One region of the Arthrobacter sp. R3-55 genome, then DNA from elsewhere that is predicted to be linked to it. Evidence: riboswitches for the same ligand, from Rfam matches in the RefSeq annotation. Region 1 holds a riboswitch; each other region holds the start of a gene.
The links. A riboswitch is a leader RNA that binds a small molecule or an ion and turns the genes downstream of it on or off. The one in region 1 is predicted to bind cyclic di-AMP.

Region 1 (3,201 bases):
TACGCAGGTTCCGTTCCAAACGGGCTTCCTCGTTGGCGACGGGAAGGGTGACGTCCAGAACAGGAACGGCAGCACGGGTGTCAATGGGGGAGCGTCGGGGTTGTGGCCCTGCAAGGTCCTGCTGTGAATAAGTTGCCGCCCCGCCACCGAAGCGCGCCGAGTGGAAGCGTCGCGGCGGAGCGCTGGTGGTGGGATTTGTGAGCGTCATGTCTTCAGAATGGCCCCGCCGATTATGAGTGCTTTAGGCGCGGGCTGTGACGCCACTGTGAGCTACGGCGGTCACCTGTGAAAACAGAAAACCGCGCCGGTTCCCGCCATTCGCTCCAGTGGTTACTGGTGCGAACGGCGGCAACCGGCGCGGTCCTCAGGCAGTGTGGCTTAGTACCAGTTGTTGGCCAGGTGGAAGCCCAGGGCGGCCGACGGGGATCCGTAGCGCTCCTTGATGTAGTTCAGGCCCCACTTGATCTGGGTCTGGTAGTTGGTCTGCCAGTCAGCACCGGCAGTGGCCATCTTGGAAGCAGGCAGGGACTGGACAATGCCGTAAGCGCCGCTGGAAGCGTTCGTGGCAGTGGTCCTCCAGTTGGATTCCTTCTCCCACAGGGTGTTCAGCGCGGTCATTTCGCTGGCGCTCCAGCCATAGTTGCCGAGGATGCTGGCAGCGTAGGCTTTGGCGGCGGCGGGGTCATCCACGGCCTTCGGGGCGGCGGCAGCAGCTTCGGCGGCGGCCTTTTCGGCGGCAGCAGCGGCGTCGGCGGCCTGCTTGGCTGCAGCATCAGCGGCTGCCTTCTCCGCAGCAGCCTGATCGGCGGCGGCCTTCTCGGCGGCAGCCTTTTCAGCGGCGGCCTGGTCGGCGGCGGCCTTCTCGGCGGCAGCCTTTTCAGCAGCGGCCTTGTCCACAGCGGCCCGGTCAGCAGCGCCCTTTGCGGCGGCTGCGTCCAAGGAAGCGGAGATTTCGGCTGTCTTGTTGGTGCTGACCTGGGCAGCAGCCTGGGTCTCTGCAACGCGGCTCGCCTCAGGGAGGTTCAGGGTGGCGTTGGCAGCAGTACCGAGCGAAGCGACGCCCAGCGCAGCGGCCACGACGCCGGCAACAACCGACATGCGGTGGCCGGACTTACCCTGGCGGGCAGCGTTCTTGAGGACGGTTTGCGACTTGGTCAACGGTGCGTTGTGCTCATCGCGGTGACGCGCGGAAGGGCGCGTCTGATCGTTAAATTCAGACATGTGTGATTACCTCTCAGCGCCTGCGGAGTTAGCTGTCGGGTTCGGATGAGGTCATCCGGCCGCGCGTGTCGCTGCGGCTTCACCCCAAGGGTCCGGCATAAATGCCTGGGCCCGGAGACTCTGGGTCCCCCGTCTCTGCCTCGGAGTAAGAACGGACTCCGGGAAGTGGCAGAGCTCGGCGCATCCCGGATGCGGGCCAGTTGGGGCGACCCACCCTTTCGACGGTACAGGAGGAATTCGCAGAAGTCACATTTAGGTAACAGAGATCACGACGCCGGTGAGTCGCCTTGCCGAGTTCGTTACATCTCTTCGGCGGTGACGGTTGGTAGTCGCAGGGCGAACTCGGTGCGACCCGGTTTTGACGTCACTTCCACGCTTCCGCCGTGCGCTTCCACGATGGATTCCACGATCGACAAGCCTAGTCCCGACGTCCCTTCAGAACCCGATCTCGCGGCATCGGCCCGGGCAAAGCGGGAGAAGATGCGGCCTTGGAAATCCTCTGGAATGCCCGGCCCGTTGTCGGTCACGGTCACCACTGCGCTGCCATCGGCCGAGAGCATAACGGCCGTGACCACAGTTGTGCCGGCATCGGTATGTTTGCGGGCATTGGACAGCAGGTTTGCCAGGACCTGGTGCAGCTGGATGGAGTCGCCGCGGACCGTGACGGGTTCCTCCGGCAGTTGCAGTTGCCACACGTGGTCCGGTGCCATGACTTTCTCATCGCTGACCGTTTCGATCACCAACTGGGTGAGGTCCACATCGGTAACCTTGATCGCTTGGCCCTCGTCCAACCTGGCGAGCAGCAAGAGATCCTCCACCAGGGTTGTCATCCGCTCTGACTGGCTTTGCACGCGCGCCAGGGATTTGCAGCCGTCATCTGTGAAGTGTTCGGTCATCCTCAGCAGTTCGGTGTAACCGCGGATGGCAGTGAGCGGCGTCCGGAGTTCGTGTGAGGCGTCCGCGACGAACTGGCGCACCTTGGTTTCGCTTTCCTGGCGGGCTTCCAAGGCGCTGGAGACGTTGTTCAGCATCAGGTTCAGGGCATGGCCTACGCTGCCCACTTCCGTTCCGGGATGAGAGGCCGACGGCGGTACGCGCACCGCAAGTGCCACTTCACCGGCGTCGAGCGGTAGTCGCGAAACTTTCGTGGCCACCTCGGAGAGCTGCTCCAAAGGCCGCATGGTCCGGCGGATGATGACGGTGCCGGCGAGGCCGATGATGACCAGTCCGCCCAGCGAGACCAGCACCATGGTCCACACCAACGAGGCCTCGGCGCTCTGTTTGTCCGCGAGAGGCAGGCCCGTGACGATCACGTCACCATAGGGGGCGACCGCCACCAGCCGATAGTCCCCGTTGGAGAGGGAACGATCCACCGGATCACCGCTCTTGGGCAGTGCCAACAGCACTTGCTCATCCTCGGGGGACAAGGCAACACGGTTGCCTTGGGCGTCAATGAGCCCGGAACTGCGGACGGTGGAACCGTCGATCCTGGCGTTAAGCGTTCCGGCGGCCTGACCCCGCGCCTCCAGCGGGTCCGGCTTCCCCGAAGGTGAGGAGGGAAAGTTCGACGGCGGCCTGCCGAAGTCGTTCGCGCGGCTGGACGCCTGCTCAAGCTGCCTGTCGAGCTGCCTGTTGAACACCATGTCCATGGAGGCGTAGCTGACCACACCCACCGCCCCGCAGATGGCGACCAGCAGTGCCATCGCCACCAGGACCAGCCGGGTGCGCAAATGCCAGGTGGAGGGGTTCAGCCAGCTCCGGCGGGACTTTCTGGCCACCCCTGAAAGTGTGCTCAACGCCTAGTCCGCGGGCTTGATGACATAGCCGGCACCGCGGATTGTGTGGATCATGGGCGGATGGTTGGCTTCGATCTTCTTGCGAAGGTAGGAAATGTAGAGCTCCACGATGTTGGCTTGCCCACCGAAGTCGTAATCCCACACGCGGTCCAGGATCTGGGCCTTGCTGATCACACGTTTGGGA
Region 2 (3,201 bases), 220 kb from region 1:
CACCGGGAGCAGGGGTGCTGGTGGGCTTCATGGCCGTCCAGGCGTTGACGCGGGGAATGCTGATCCCGGCCTGGGCGTAAACCCACTGGGTGAAGCCGGAGCAGTCCCAGCCGTTGGGCGTGGTGCCGCCCCAAACGTACGGGTGGCCGATGCCGGTGTAGGCGATCGCAGCGAGGCCGGAAGCGGCGGCGCTGGAAGCAGCGTCCTTGGCTTCGGAGGACTTCGCGGTCACGGCGCCTGCGGTGGTCTGGTTGCCGTTGGCCGCGGTCCGCTGGGTGGCCTGCGAAGCGCGCTGGACAACCTTGGGAGCTTCCTTGGTGGCCACGACGGGGCTTTCGAAGGAGACAGTAGCGGTGGGCTCTGCTGTGACTACTGCAGTGGTGACCATCTGCTGGGTGCTGGAGGCTTCCGACTTGGAAACGTCGGTGTCTGCTGCCTGGGCCGGCAGACCGACGCTAAGGACGAGGCCTGAGGCTGCTGCCAGAACGACGGCCTGACGGCCAACGGTACCGGCGTTGGATGAAACAGCCTTGGAAAGCGTGTTCAAAGGGTTCGTACGAACCGATTCGGCGCGATGGCGCGCAGGGGTAGTGCGTGATGACACGTAGGTAGCCTCTCCCAATGCCTGCGAGGTGAGCTGTCGGATTCGGATGGGAGTCATCCGGCCGCGCTGCTTCAAGGAAGCTTTTGCGACTTAACCCCAAGGCCTTCTTACGAAGACCAGAAGTGGTTCCCCCGCCCCTGCCAGACGATTTATGCGAACGGACCTTGAGCGGTGGCAGAGCTAGGCAATCCACTCAAGTGCACCGGCCCCCTAAAAAGCCGATGCGCTTTGTACGGTACAACAGTTGAACGTGAATGTCACATTCAGGTCACGGGGTGTGTCACGAATGCGAGAGACGACCATCAAATGGACTAAAGCCAGCCCATGGGGTCAACAACTTCACCGTTGACCTGTACTTCAAAGTGGAGGTGGCAGCCAGTGGAGGCGCCCGTGGTGCCGCTCAGCGCAACAGTGTCGCCGCGACTGACAGTCTGGCCCACCTTGACGGTGAAGGAGGACAGGTGGTTATACGTGGTCTCAAGGCCGTTTCCGTGGTCTACCACCACGCGGTTGCCTCCGCCGTACTCGTGCCACCCGGCAAAGGTAACCTTGCCGCTGGCTGCGGCATGGACTGCCGTGCCGCACTGGGCTACGAAGTCCTGACCGCGGTGAAAGTCACCGGAACCACCCGTGAGGGGGCTGATGCGGTAGCCAAAGGGGGAAGCAGTGGTCAGTGTATCGAGGGGGCTGGCCATGGTGCCCGTGGACGAGGCGCGCTGGATGCTTCCGGCGGACTGCGCACTGAGCAATTGCTTCAGCTTGCCATCAGGATCGGCGGCGGTGGCAACTGCGGCGCGGCTGAAGTCGATTTTTGCCGATGCAGCAGCCGACACTTCGGGCTGGCTGCCACCGGTGACAGCCAGGGCTGCCTCGGTTTGGCCTGATTCGGAAGTTGCCATGACCGGGCTGGTGGCCGGCAGACCTACAGTCAGGGCAAGTCCGGTGGCGGCAAGCGCAACTCCGGCCTTCTGCCCGACACCACTGGCTGCGGCGAAGTCGGCTACCTGGCGTAACGGGCTCTTACGGCGGCGCACCTGGCGTTCGGTGTCGCGTGGCCGGATCTCCGATACGACGCGGGCTGGCCGCAGCTCAGCAGCGGGGCCCGACGCGCGGCGGCGGCCCCTGACGTTCTGCGTTGTCAAACTCTGTTCCTCTCTCAAAAGCCTGCGAAGTTAGCTGTCGGATTCGGGTCAGAGAGTTCAAAGACCCGGTCCGCACGAAGCGCTCACGGCACACAGGTATCCCAAGAGGGACTTGCGTAAATGGGCACTTCTGCTGCGGACTTCACCCCAAGGCTGCTTCTTTAGACAGCCGCTTGTGGTTCCCCCGCCTCTGCCAGTGGTGGATGACACACCTGTTCCGCTGGCAGAGCTCGGCTCCGGAACAGGTAACGCTTTGGTATCAGCGCTAGTAGATAACTATAGGGGATTAAGGCCCGCAGTAATAAATTCGTTATCAACAGGAAGAGGCATGATGAGCCGGCCCCTTATCACTAATTGCGGAAAACCGCAGGTCACACGCGCGCCATCAGCTCAAAAGTGAGATATGACACCGCGTCAGGAAAGGCGTGTCAGCCGACGGTGACAAAGACGTGCGCCGCCACCTCGGGCGGGAGCTCCAGGGCTCCCTCAATACCGGGGACCCGGACGGAGATGTATTCGCCAACGCGCTCGAGTGACACAGCTGCTCCGGGACGGATCCCGCCTTCATCCAGCTGGGTGAGGAGTTCAGGCTCAACCTGGATGGGCTCCGCCAAACGGGTGACCGCCACGTGGGAATTGGCCGCATACCCGTCCATCGCCTGGAGGAGGTTGACATCGAGGCGGGGGAAAGGCTGACTTGCAAGGCCACCGAGCGCTTCGAGGCCCGGGATGGGGTTGCCATAAGGAGATTCGGTCGGGTGTTCCAGGAGTTCGTACAGCCGCCGTTCCACACGCTCGCTCATCACGTGTTCCCAGCGACACGCTTCGTCGTGGACATAAGCCCAGTCCAGGCCGATGACATCAGCCAGGAGCCGCTCGGCAAGGCGGTGCTTGCGCATGACCTCGGTGGCTCGCTTGCGTCCCACCTCGGTCAGTTCCAGGTGGCGGTCGTTGGAAACAATCACCAAGCCGTCGCGCTCCATGCGTCCGATGGTCTGGGAAACCGTGGGACCGGAGTGCCGCAACCGCTCGGCGATGCGGGCCCTGAGAGCCACGATGTTCTCTTCTTCAAGCTCCAAAATGGTCCGAAGATACATCTCAGTGGTATCGATCAGATCCGTCATCCAGCTCAGCTCTCCTCGAACGCAGTTCCTTGCGTAATCTCCACCGTACAGCGTCCCTTGCCAGGGTGGCCGGTGTGCACCGCCGCCCCATGGACGCCAACCACCAGCCTAGCTTATTTGGAATTACTCTGGATAATTCCGGTCGCATATGGTTGGCCGGCATTCCACGTGGCGGACTATGACGGCTGCAGGTTCCTGCCTCCGCACCGGGTCAGGCAGAATTGGGGGTGTCGAAGGGGCAGTTGATGCCACCTGCCACGACCCATCTCTAGCCGATACCCATTGGAGCCACACGTGAGCGACAACAGCATCACCATTCCCGCAGATCTGC
Region 3 (3,201 bases), 1.2 Mb from region 1:
CGAGATCGTACGCAACCGGTTCCTCCAACTGTGAGTACGTGCAACTCTCGGGGGTCCTGTCCGGCCGCCACCTGCGAAATTGGGTGGTGTGCCGGAACCGGTCCCCCTCCATGTAGTCGTAAGCCACCTCGATCACCAGTTCGGGGCGCAGGGGGACGAAGGAGAAATCCTTGCCTGCGCTCCACCGGCTTTGGGCGCCGGGCATGCGCGAACCCCCGGCAGACTCATCCTGCTTGGCCCACTCGCCCCACGGGTGCTCACCGAGGTCCACTTGGTAGGGCTCAAGCTCAGCCACCAGGGCCTCTCGCTTGGCCATGGGGAACGATGCCACCACTCCTACGTGATGCAGCCGACCAGTGTCGTCGTGGAGGCCGAGCAGCATGGAACCAACTACTTTTGCGGTCTTATGCCAGCGGAAACCTGCCACCACGCAATCCGCAGTGCGCTCATGCTTGGTCTTGAACATCACCCGCTTGTTGGGCTGGTACGCACCATCCAGCGGCTTGGACAGCACGCCGTCCAGGCCCGCGCCCTCGAGTTGCACGAACCACTCCTGCGCCCGTTGAAGGTCAGTTACAGCAGGAGTCACATAGACGGGCGGCTTGGCCTTGGCGAGCGCACTTTCCAGGATGGCCCGACGCTCGGAGAATGGCTTATCCATGAGGTTCTCGTCGCCGAGCGCGAGGATATCGAACGCAACCAGGGACGCAGGAGTCTTCTCGGCCAGCATCCTCACCCGGCTGTCCGCCGGATGGATCCGCTGCTGAAGCACCTCGAACTCGAGCCGCGTTCCCTCGATCAGGATGATCTCGCCGTCGATCACGCATTTGTCCGGCAGGTTCTTCCTGAGAGCCTCCACCACCTCAGGGAAGTAGCGGGTCATCGGCTTCTCGTTGCGGCTGCCAAGGATGATCTCGTCACCGTCCTTGAAGACGATGGTCCGGAACCCGTCCCACTTGGGCTCGTAGTGCCCAACATCAGGAATGGCCGGAACTGACTTGGCGAGCATGGGCGAGACGGGTGGCATCACGGGCAGGTCCATAGACAATGTCTACCTGCAGGTGCCCGCCGAAGCTAGTGTTAGGCCATGGACATCTTGCTCGTGTTGGCTGCAGTGCTTGGCGCTCCGGCCTTGCCAGCCCCGAAGCGTAGGTCATAGAACCCTGCCGCTTGGCTAGACGTACCGTCCGTTACATTAATGTGACTTTACTTTCCTGCTCATGTACCGTCGTAGGGCGACCCGTATCTCCGCTGGGCCGCTTCCGGAATGACGCCGAGCTCTGCCGCACTCCGGAATCCGCCAGACCCGCGGCAGAGGCGGGGGACCCACAAGTTCCCGGACTTTTCCAAGTCCTTGGGGTGAAGCCGCTACGGCGGCCGGACGGCCTCGTCCGAACCCGACAGCTAACCTCGAAGGCGTTGAGAGGCAACCACCATGTCCCCAACCATGGATCAGCCGCGCCGCGCCCGAACTGAAGGCGAGCGCACCAAGCCAACCGGACGCCGCCGGGCCCAACCCAGCGGATCCTCCAGCAGCGTGCAGGCAAGTACCGCTGCACCCGAAACTCCCGAAATTTCAGGCACGACGCCGGACGCCCCCACTGCGGCCATTCCCACCGTCGCGCCGCCCACCACGCGGGCGGCCGCGCGGGCAGCCGAGCGGGAGCGGGCCGCCGAGCAGGAGCAGGCCGCGCAAGCCGAAGCCCGCGTATCCACCACGCCCGGGCCTCCGACAGCCGCCATTCCGATCGTCCAGGCTCCCAAGCAGCCGGCATACCCCCAGCCCACCACCCCGGAGCCGGCCACCGCCGCCATTCCGATCGTTCAGGCCTCCGAGCAGCCGACCAACCCTCAGCCCGCGTCCGAGCCGGCCACAGCCGCCATCCCGATCGTGTCCGCAAACCCGGAGCCTGCAACCACACCCGTGACACGCGTTGCCGCGCCGACCCCCGCTTCGCCGGCCCGGGCTACATCCCCGGCCCCGGTTGCTGCGGCTGCTTCGGCATCGGCCTCACTGGCTAGCCGGAAGGACGTTCGCCAACAGTCGGGCGCTCCCACGGGTTCACGCTCCGGGCAGGGTTCACAGCCAGGGCCGGGTTCCCGGTCAGGATTGGGCGGTTCGTCGCTTACACGCGAACCCCAGGCGGTCCTGGTGAAGGCGGCTTCGGTCAAGCACATCAGCCAGCGCATGGCCGTGGTGGCGGGTGCACTCGGCCTGGTCCTGACGGCCGGCACCGTGGGGCAGGCCCTCGAGTTGCCGTTCTTCGGCCAGGAGGCACCCGCGCAGGAAGCCAGCGGCGCCGACAGGAATTCGGGTTCCGCATCGCCGGCCCCCAGCGCTTCCTACTCCAGGGCTTCTTCTCCGTCCGCCTCAGCTGCTGCGACGTCGGCGGCCGGCCAACCGGCCACGGTTCCGGAGGCACCTGCGCCAGTGTCGCCGTCGTCCGTTCCCACGCCGAAAGTTTCCTTGGCTGACCCCGTCTGGGTCCCGTCCGCAGTGCCGGCGACCATCGCTGCGGCACCGGGCACCACCAGTCCGGTCCCCACACCGCCGGCTCCGGCACCGGTTCCGAGCGATGTGCCATCGGACACCGTCACCACGCCGCCGGCCACCCCGACGCCAACAACTCCCCCGACCGTTACGCCGAGCCCCAGCCCTACTCCCACCCCCACGCAGACCACCAAGCCACGTCCCACGGGCAAGCCCACCGCGTCCACCACGCCGGCGCCCACCCAGTCTGCGCTCGACCAGATCCTTGACTCCGCAAAGGACGCCCTCAAATGAGCACCCGGCTTCCCCGCATCACCACCCACGTAGGCTGGCACAGCCGGTACTGCAGCAGCAGCCGCACAGCCACCTTCCGGCGTCGGCTGGGCCGCTGGAGCTGCCAGCGCTTGAGGCGCTCGTAGGGAACCAGGAGCAGCACACGCCAAAAAGGAGGCGGGCACCCACACCGGGTGCCCGCCTCCTTTTGGTTCAACGCTCAGATCCGCGGCCGGCCCGCCCAGCGCCGGGCCTTCAAAGCGGCGTGCAATTCGAGGCGGATTGCGCCGCTCAGCGGGTCAGCGCCAATGAGCTGGCGGATGCGGCCCAGCCTGTTGTAGATGCTGCTCCTGTGGAGGTGAAGTTTGGCGGCGACGTCCTGTACTGAACCGTCGCTGTCATACAGCAGTTCCAGGACGGGCAGGAGCTCGCCGTTC
Region 4 (3,201 bases), 420 kb from region 1:
GACCGTGGTGCCGGCGGCGTCGGGAATGCGGCGGACAAATCCCGCATTGACCAGGCCAATCAGTGCAATGAAGAGGCCAATGCCCACCACGATCGCAGTCTTCAGGGCCTCCGGGACGGCCTTGAACACGGCGGTCCGGAATCCTGTCAGCACCAGGATGAGCATGGTGACGCCGGACAGCACCACAAGGCCCATCATGTCCGGCCAGGTCAGTTCCGGGTGCGAGGCCACGGTGACGGCCACAAAGGCGTTGACGCCCAGGCCCGTTGCTACGGCAAACGGGTGTTTGGCCCACGCGCCCATGAGGATGGTCAGGATGCCCGCTACGAACGCCGTGGTGGCCGCGACGGCAGTGAAACCAAGGGATGCCCCGCTCGAATCAGCCCCGGAGAGGATCAACGGGTTCAGCACCACGATGTAGCTCATGGCGAAGAACGTTGCGAAGCCGCCACGAATTTCCCGCGAGTACGTGGATCCACGTTCAGTAATCTTGAAGTAGCGGTCTACTGCAGAACCTTGTTTAAGCATGAAGGACTCCGGGGATCGAGGGGAGTGTGCTCTCAAATCCTATGCGGTCCGGTACGGGCGCTCCGGACGATTCGCCTAGTCTGTAAGGAAGCCAACACTAGGAGAAACCGCCCCATGCGTACCATCCGCCCGCTTCTGGCCGCCGTCGTTGCTGCTCTTGCCTTCGCGTCCGCCCTGCTGTTTTCGGCGGCTCCGGCGTCCGCCCATGACGTCGCCGAATCCACGACGCCGGCCAACGGTGCCGCTGTGACGGAAGTGCCGGCGTCGGTCGCCATTACCTTCAACAACCGGCCGCTTGCCATCGGTTCGGGCGTAACTGTCACGGCGGGTGGCGAAAACTGGGCCGACGGCCCCGTTGAAATCATTGACAACCAGGCGGTTCAAAAGCTGCGTAAAGGCGCCCCCGCCGGCGAGTACACCGTGGTCTGGCGGGTTGTCAGCAGCGATTCCCACCCCATTGAAGGCACCTTTACGTTCACTGCCACCGCGGGAAGCACGACGTCGACAGGCGCTTCGGCAGGTGCCTCGACGTCGGCCCCGGCTTCATCCTCCGCAGCGGTGCCGACCGCAGGAACCGGGGCGCCTGGAAACGGCAGCAGTGAACCGGCCGCGGATGCCTCCCAGCCCTTCCCGTGGAGCATCGTGGGACTGGCCGTGGTTGCTGTAGGTCTCGTTATTTTTCTGGCCGTTACTGCACGCCGGAAACTGGCTGCGTCAAATGACTCTGAGGGCGATTCTGCCGCGGAATAACGGGGTTTTCTACGTAGCTGCGAAGATCTCGAAATGGTCACCACGACACGCCAGAAGCGCGGTTCTCGTTACTTAAATGTGACTTCGGCGTGATCATCGCGTACGGTTGTACCTGTGCCTGTTCCACGTAGCGGGCACTTCCGGCCTGATTGCCTAGCTCTGCCGCAGTCCGGAATCCGTTCGCAGACAAACCTTACGGCAGAGACGGGGAACCCATTTTAGGTCGCTTTCGAGCGTGCCTTGGGGTGAAGTCACGAAGCTTCCGCGTAACAGCGGGGCGTAGTGGCCGGGTGACTCCCATCCGAATCCGACAGCTAACCTCGCAGGCATCGGGAGAGGCTCTTTCATGTCTTCACGCATTCTTCGCGGCCGTCGTAAGGCGGACAGCGTACGTCCTAATCCGTTCATCTCCATCTCCAAGGCAGTCGCCAGCAACGCTTCCGGCGCTGGCCGCCAGGCAGCTGTTATCGCAGCAGCCTCCGGCCTTGTCCTGACCGGCTCCATTGCTGCCCACGCAGCTGAAGCTCCGGTTCAGCGGGATTCCAGCCCTGCAACGGTCGCTGAGACCGTTTCCGAGGCTCCCACCCAGGTTGTGACCGCATTGGCCACGGCTACCGTCAACTTCGAGCGCCCCGCTGTTGCTTCCGTAGCAGCTCCGGTCATCGAGAAGCCGGCTCCGGTTGCTCCGGCTCCCGTCGCCAAGAAGGCTGCAGTCACCACTGCAGCTGCAACGGCTCCTGTTGCCAAGGCTGCTGCTGCCGCTCCGGCCGCAGCTCCGGCTCCGGCTCCGGCTCCTGCTGCAGCCCCGGCCGTCGGTGGCGTCAACGCTGCCATGGTTGCCTCGGCTTACGCCCAGATCGGCATCATGCAGGACTGCACCGCCATGGTGGAGCGGGCCCTCGGTTCCGCAGGCATTCCTGTTGGCGACCTCGGTCCCATGCAGTTCATGAACTACGGCAAGGTTGTCAGCTCGCCCCAGCCCGGCGACATGATCGTCCAGTCCGGCCACGTTGCCATCTACATCGGCAACGGCCAGGCCATCAGCGGTGGCATCAACGGCAACCAGACGGGCATCCACCCCATCAGCTGGTTGACCGCAACGGGTCCCCTGACCTACGTACGCGCTGGCGCATAAGCCTCACGCTTCAGTTCAAAGGCCGGTGTCTTCGAAGAACCAATCTTCGAGGACACCGGCCTTTGGCGTTAAATAATGTGAGTTAAAGTTCAGAGTCCTAGGCGGTAGCGATGCCCGGGCCTGCCGGGAGGGCAACCTTGGATGATATCGCCTGGCCCACAGCCTTTGCCTGGCGAAGCACTTCCTTGGGTGTGGGCGTAATGAGTTCCCCGACTCCCACCAAGTGCATCCCGACGGCCCGCATGGCGGCCACCAGATTCTGCCCGATCGCTATGCCCAGTTCGGCCAGCATGCGGCGCAACTGACTCTGTGCGCAGCGCGTCACCACAATATGGTCGGCCAGAAGGACCCCGTTGGCAGTGTGCACGGCCCACTGACGGCGGGTGGATTCGAGTGGACCGGAGGCGTGGAGCCCCGTTCTGAGCCCGGCAGTGGTCATGCTGGCAGCCAGTCCGTAGCCGATCTGCTGGGACGGGTCGGAGCCAAGGAAATCAAGGCGTACAGCCCGGGTGGTGCTGCGGACATCCAGGTGGTGGCTGGCGGCGTAGTTCCGTAGGTGGCGGAGGATTTCGTTGCGTTCCTGCATGGCTGCTGGATCAGCGGCGTCGCAGCGTTGAAGCATTCCGGTGTGTACTGACGGGCCGGTTGCGGACAACGCGCCGAACCCGTCCACCACTATGGAGCCCACGCCATAACGGCTGAGCTCACTGGCAACTGCCAAGCCGGACAGGCCGGCTCCGATGACCACGGTGGTGGTGCGTTCCGTGGCGGAATCAGGCGTGAGTGAC

Region 2: it holds a riboswitch for cyclic di-AMP, as region 1 does, so the genes downstream of both, M1D51_RS16910 (M23 family metallopeptidase) here and M1D51_RS17880 (aggregation-promoting factor C-terminal-like domain-containing protein) in region 1, are expected to answer to the same signal.
Region 3: it holds a riboswitch for cyclic di-AMP, as region 1 does, so the genes downstream of both, M1D51_RS01505 (hypothetical protein) here and M1D51_RS17880 (aggregation-promoting factor C-terminal-like domain-containing protein) in region 1, are expected to answer to the same signal.
Region 4: it holds a riboswitch for cyclic di-AMP, as region 1 does, so the genes downstream of both, M1D51_RS19820 (NlpC/P60 family protein) here and M1D51_RS17880 (aggregation-promoting factor C-terminal-like domain-containing protein) in region 1, are expected to answer to the same signal.

The regions. Positions count from the first base shown of each region.
Region 1 is NZ_CP096423.1:3,920,052-3,923,252, reverse strand. It holds gene M1D51_RS17885 (dolichyl-phosphate beta-glucosyltransferase) at 1-208, opposite strand, end outside; gene M1D51_RS17880 (aggregation-promoting factor C-terminal-like domain-containing protein) at 379-1,221, opposite strand; cyclic di-AMP (ydaO/yuaA leader) riboswitch at 1,227-1,388, opposite strand; gene M1D51_RS17875 (sensor histidine kinase) at 1,521-3,017, opposite strand; gene M1D51_RS17870 (response regulator transcription factor) at 3,021-3,201, opposite strand, start outside.
Region 2 is NZ_CP096423.1:3,702,461-3,705,661, forward strand. It holds gene M1D51_RS16905 (C40 family peptidase) at 1-604, opposite strand, end outside; cyclic di-AMP (ydaO/yuaA leader) riboswitch at 609-770, opposite strand; gene M1D51_RS16910 (M23 family metallopeptidase) at 916-1,746, opposite strand; cyclic di-AMP (ydaO/yuaA leader) riboswitch at 1,753-1,982, opposite strand; gene M1D51_RS16915 (metal-dependent transcriptional regulator) at 2,175-2,870, opposite strand; gene serC (phosphoserine transaminase) at 3,165-3,201, shown strand, end outside.
Region 3 is NZ_CP096423.1:296,687-299,887, reverse strand. It holds gene M1D51_RS01510 (ATP-dependent DNA ligase) at 1-1,042, opposite strand, end outside; cyclic di-AMP (ydaO/yuaA leader) riboswitch at 1,289-1,433, shown strand; gene M1D51_RS01505 (hypothetical protein) at 1,436-2,785, shown strand; gene M1D51_RS01500 (PucR family transcriptional regulator) at 2,985-3,201, opposite strand, start outside.
Region 4 is NZ_CP096423.1:4,343,703-4,346,903, reverse strand. It holds gene M1D51_RS19830 (NCS2 family permease) at 1-528, opposite strand, end outside; gene M1D51_RS19825 (copper resistance CopC family protein) at 643-1,278, shown strand; cyclic di-AMP (ydaO/yuaA leader) riboswitch at 1,453-1,621, shown strand; gene M1D51_RS19820 (NlpC/P60 family protein) at 1,625-2,413, shown strand; gene M1D51_RS19815 (FAD-binding protein) at 2,511-3,201, opposite strand, start outside.